DNA from 2 places in the Lelliottia sp. GFLA7 genome. Region 2 is predicted to be linked to the other one. Evidence: predicted binding sites of a transcription regulator. Region 2 holds the regulator's gene; the other holds the start of a gene.
What was found. The regulator Fur, encoded in region 2, represses iron uptake genes when iron is present. The targets are predictions, from matches to a motif close to ATAATAATGAGAACNACTATCAA.
Positions count from the first base shown of each region.

Region 1: fhuE (ferric-rhodotorulic acid/ferric-coprogen receptor FhuE) is a predicted target of Fur. The motif match lies at 1,268-1,290, and genes of this name have one in related genera.

Region 1 covers NZ_JBWLAQ010000001.1:959,693-962,096, reverse strand. Annotated here, with positions in the region: gene AC07RN_RS04660 (EAL domain-containing protein) at 1-224, opposite strand, end outside; tRNA gene AC07RN_RS04655 (tRNA-Arg) at 511-587, shown strand; gene yahO (DUF1471 family periplasmic protein YahO) at 791-1,066, shown strand; gene fhuE (ferric-rhodotorulic acid/ferric-coprogen receptor FhuE) at 1,337-2,404, shown strand, end outside.
Region 2 covers NZ_JBWLAQ010000001.1:787,501-789,904, reverse strand. Annotated here, with positions in the region: gene chiP (chitoporin ChiP) at 1-515, shown strand, start outside; gene chiQ (ChiQ/YbfN family lipoprotein) at 570-899, shown strand; gene fur (ferric iron uptake transcriptional regulator) at 1,026-1,472, opposite strand; gene fldA (flavodoxin FldA) at 1,764-2,294, opposite strand.

The DNA of each region.
Region 1 (2,404 bases), 170 kb from region 2:
TCAAGCAACATAAGCGACTGATTAGCTGACTGATGCTGGAAAAATTGTTCACTTTTCTCAGGCGAAGCGAGAACGCTCAACAACTCCATGCCGACGATGCGTGATGATGAAAGGGCGACAATGGGTTCTAATTTGATGCCAATGATTTCTCGCGACACGCTGCGCAGTTTGGCGAATTTGTTCGTCGAGGGGGCTGCAAATGGGGAGGAGGCAAACGCGGTCACTGCACTGTCCTGTTATCTTCCGGGCTCCCAGGCGCCGGATTACCGCAGGCTAGTGTGCGGGTCATCCGTTTAAGAAAATACCAGGCGTTACTTAAAGAGGCTTAAGCCTTTTCGTAGTGACATGAAATGCGAGGAAAATCGACGGAATGTTGAAAAATTAGACGTATTTACAGTGGATGTGAGAGATGCTGTTGAGAAGGCAGGCGATTGCGCTAAAAGGCATTGACTCACTTGTCATTGGCCGTATAATTCCACGCGCTTCACCCCGCAAGTGCACGCTATCCGTGCGCCCTTAGCTCAGTTGGATAGAGCAACGGCCTTCTAAGCCGTAGGTCGTAGGTTCGAATCCTACAGGGCGTACCATCTGTTTTCTGCCATTCCAAAACACGCTCAAAACCCACTCGTATTCAAAAAACGATTCCCGCAGGATATAGCTTCTAACGTTTTGCTATAAACGATTTGGCTAACCTTAATGGCATTTCTGTCATTTCTCTACCATGCTGATTAAACCTTGCTGTTCATCGTGAGGATGATGTTGTTTCTTATTAATCACAAGGAATTAGGTTATGAAAAAGACGACTGCCCTTTTGCTGGGAACTGCGATTTTCTTCACCACGAATGCGTTTGCTGCTGAGCTGCTCACGCGTGAAGACTTCAAAAAAGTTGAGTCCCAGTATGAAAAGATTGGTTCTGTGTCGACCTCTGGCGAGACTGCGATTGCTGATGCTAAAGAAGAACTCATCAAAAAAGCCGATGAAAAAGGCGCTGATGTGCTGGTATTAACCTCCGGGAATACCGAAAACAAAATCCATGGCACGGCCGATATCTACAAGAAAAAGTAACTATTTTTACAGCCACCCCATTTTCTGGGGTGGCCTCAATCCCCCCTCTCTGCCTGCCTTTGCACAATTGCGTATACCCTCAAAACTGCATCACAGCCGTTTAACATTGTTTCTGTCGATAAAGTCCTAATTCTTTGATATTCAATGTTTACACATTTATTTACATTTAAATCTCGAACCAGTCGCCAATCAGTAAGTTAAATAATTATCATTGCCATTCTCATTTGTGTAATTTACGCACACACAAAAATAATTCCAGATGAGAAAATGATGTTTTTTAAGGGCAGGGATCTCGGCGGGAAATCTCCCGCGTTGGCAAACACGACAACGTTAACTGTTTCACTTATTACGCTGGCGATACATGCGGTGGTCAACCCAGCGCGTGCGGCTGAAAATAGCAGTGAACAGGATATCGTAGTCTATGGCGGTACAAACAGCGCCGCCGACGAACAGCAGGATTACGCTGTAAAAACCACGCGCGCAGGGACCAAAATGTTGCTGGCTCCTCGCGATGTACCGCAATCCGTTAGCGTGGTCACGCAGCAGCGTATGAAAGATCAAAATCTGCAAAATATCGATGAGGTTCTGACCAACGCAACGGGCGTATCGTCGCAGCAAATAGACAGCGAACGCTCTAACTACGTCTCTCGCGGTTTTGAAATCACCAACTTCTCGTATGACGAAATCCCGACATCCATGGGCGATGCGTGGAATTTCGGTGACGCAACAGAAGACACGGCGATTTACGATCGTATAGAAGTTGTCCGCGGTGCTGCAGGATTAATGACAGGCGCAGGCGATCCGGGCGCGTCAGTGAATATGGTGCGTAAACGCGCCGAAAGTAAACAGTTTACTGGAAACGTGAGCGCCAGTTACGGCAGTTGGAATAAGCAACGCTATGTCGCCGATCTCTCTGCGCCTTTAAATTCGGATGGCAGTGTGCGTGGGCGTGTGATCGCCGGTTATCAGGATCAGGACAGTTGGCTTGACCGCTACGGTAAGCGTAAAAAATTCCTCTACGGTGTAATGGATGCCGATCTAACCGAACGCACGACACTTTCTCTGGGCTGGGATTACCAGCAAACGAACACCGCTAATCCTACCTGGGGCGGCCTGCCAAGTTTGTACAGCAACGGTTCACGCACCCATTACGATCGCAACGTCAATACATCCGCGGACTGGACGGGCTATAACATTGAGTCCAGAAAAGTCTTCGCCAATCTGACTCACCGCTGGGACAACGGTTGGGCGTTCCGCTTCAACGGCACTCATGGTGAGCAAACCTTTAACGACACATTGCTGTATGTGATGGGCAATCCAGACGCCAGTACGGGCGAG
Region 2 (2,404 bases):
TGACCTTCGGCTACAAAGTCGGGCAAGTTGATTTGCGTCTGGAAGGAACATACGTGAAGGCCGAAGGCCAGCAGGGCTACTTCTTGCAGCGTATGACACCGACCTACGCGTCATCAAATGGTCGCCTGGATATCTGGTGGGATAACCGTTCGGATTTCAACGCCGATGGTGAGAAAGCTGTATTCTTCGGCGCCATGTATGACCTGAAAAACTGGAATCTGCCGGGCTGGGCGGTTGGCGCATCTTACGCGTATGCATGGGACGCAAAACCTGCAGATATGGCTACGCCGGACGCTTACTATGACCCGAACTATCGCCTGAAAGAGTCCTCATATAGCCTCGATGCGATCTACACCCTCCAGGAGGGTCGCGCGAAGGGCACGATGTTCAAACTGCACTTCACCCAGTACGACAACCACTCCGATATTCCAAGCTACTCGGGCGGTTACGGCAACATCTTCCAGGATGAGCGTGACGTGAAATTCATGGTCATCGCGCCATTCACCATTTTCTGATGAACGCGCCGGCGGGGTGATTCCCCCCATCCCGCCGGAATGGAGACTGAAATGCTGAAAAAATTGATTATCGTCGCGGTGCTCGCATCGGGGCTGGTCGCCTGCGCACAGCCTCAGGCACCAAAAGAAGACTCACGACTGAAAGAGGCGTACAGCGCCTGTATTAACACCGCCGAAGGATCGCCAGACAAAATCCAGGCCTGTCAGAGCGTGCTGACTGTGCTGAAAAAAGAGAAAGCGCACGAGCAGTTTGCGACGCAGGAAAATGTGCGGGTGCTGGATTACCAGGCCTGTATTCAGGCGCGTCAAACCGGTAACGATCAGGAAGTGGCAAAGCGTTGTGACAAGATCTGGCAGGAGATCCGCAGCAACAACAGCAAGTAATCTTCTTTTGCCACGCCCGGTTGTGCTTCATCCTGAAATTCGCAGGATGAAGCGCAACCGGGCTTTTTCATTTATAGCAGGCAAAAAAAAGCCAACCGTTAGGTTGGCTCAGAGTATGAAATACGATTATTTGGTGTCGTGCGCGTGATCGTTTTCGCGGCAATCGCCTTCTGCACAGTGACCGTAGAGGTACAGGCTGTGGTTGGTCAGACGGATACCATGACGAGTGGCAATCTCACGCTGACGAGATTCGATAGATTCATCGCTAAACTCAATCACCTTGCCGCAATCCAGGCAAATGAGGTGATCGTGGTGATGCTGTTGTGTCAGTTCAAAAACGGATTTACCGCCTTCAAAATTATGACGGGTGACAATCCCGGCGTCATCAAATTGGTTCAGAACGCGATAAACGGTCGCCAGGCCAATCTCTTCGCCCATGTCGATCAGACGTTTATACAAGTCTTCCGCACTGACATGGTGATTGTCCGGCCCTTGCAGTACTTCCAGGATTTTTAAACGAGGAAGCGTCACTTTCAGGCCAGCCTTCTTTAATGCGGTATTGTTGTCAGTCATGCGGAATCTGTCCTGTTGCTAAACGATTCACTTCTAAAGAAGAAGTGACAGAAAATGCACTTGGGATAATGCGTTTCATTATAGAACTGCCATGCTTAAATGAAAACTGCAAGTCTCAAGCAAAGTATGCTTATAAAAACGTGGTATCGCCAACAAAGTTGAGCGAAGGCATCCACTTTAACCTGGGATATTGTACAGGTCTGAAAGCAAAAGTTAAAAATTTGTAGCAATTATTTTAATTGGAAATACCTATCAATGCGGCGCAACAGTTTTGCAGCGCCGCACGATCAATCAGGCATTCAGGATATCGTCGAGGTGAAGTTCTTCGCGGATCTGCTTAACCCATTGGTTTACGCGTTCTGCGGTGAGTTCTGGTTGACGGTCTTCGTCAATCGCCAGGCCCACAAAGTGATCGTCATCCGCCAGGCCTTTAGACGCTTCAAAGTGGTAACCCGCCGTTGGCCAATGACCGACAATCGCCGCGCCGCGCGGTTCGATGATGTCGCGGATGGTGCCCAGCGCATCACAGAAGTACTCTGCGTAATCTTCCTGGTCACCGCAGCCGAACAGCGCGACCAGCTTACCGTTGAAGTCGACTTCTTCCAGCGTTGGGAAAAAATCATCCCAGTCACACTGCGCTTCGCCGTAGTACCAGGTAGGAATGCCCAGCAGCAGAATATCGTAGCCTTCGAGATCTTCTTTGCTGCTCTTCGCAATGTCATGGACGTCGGCAACGTCTTTACCAAGCTGTTTTTGAATGTTTTTTGCGATGTTTTCGGTATTACCGGTATCGCTGCCGAAGAAAATGCCGATGATTGCCATGAGTAAAATAACCTCTTGAAACTTAATGGTATGGTGGCACAAATTGTCCACGGATAAGGGCAATCATAGCAGAACAGAGAAGTCAGCGGAAACAGCTATCACGCGGGACT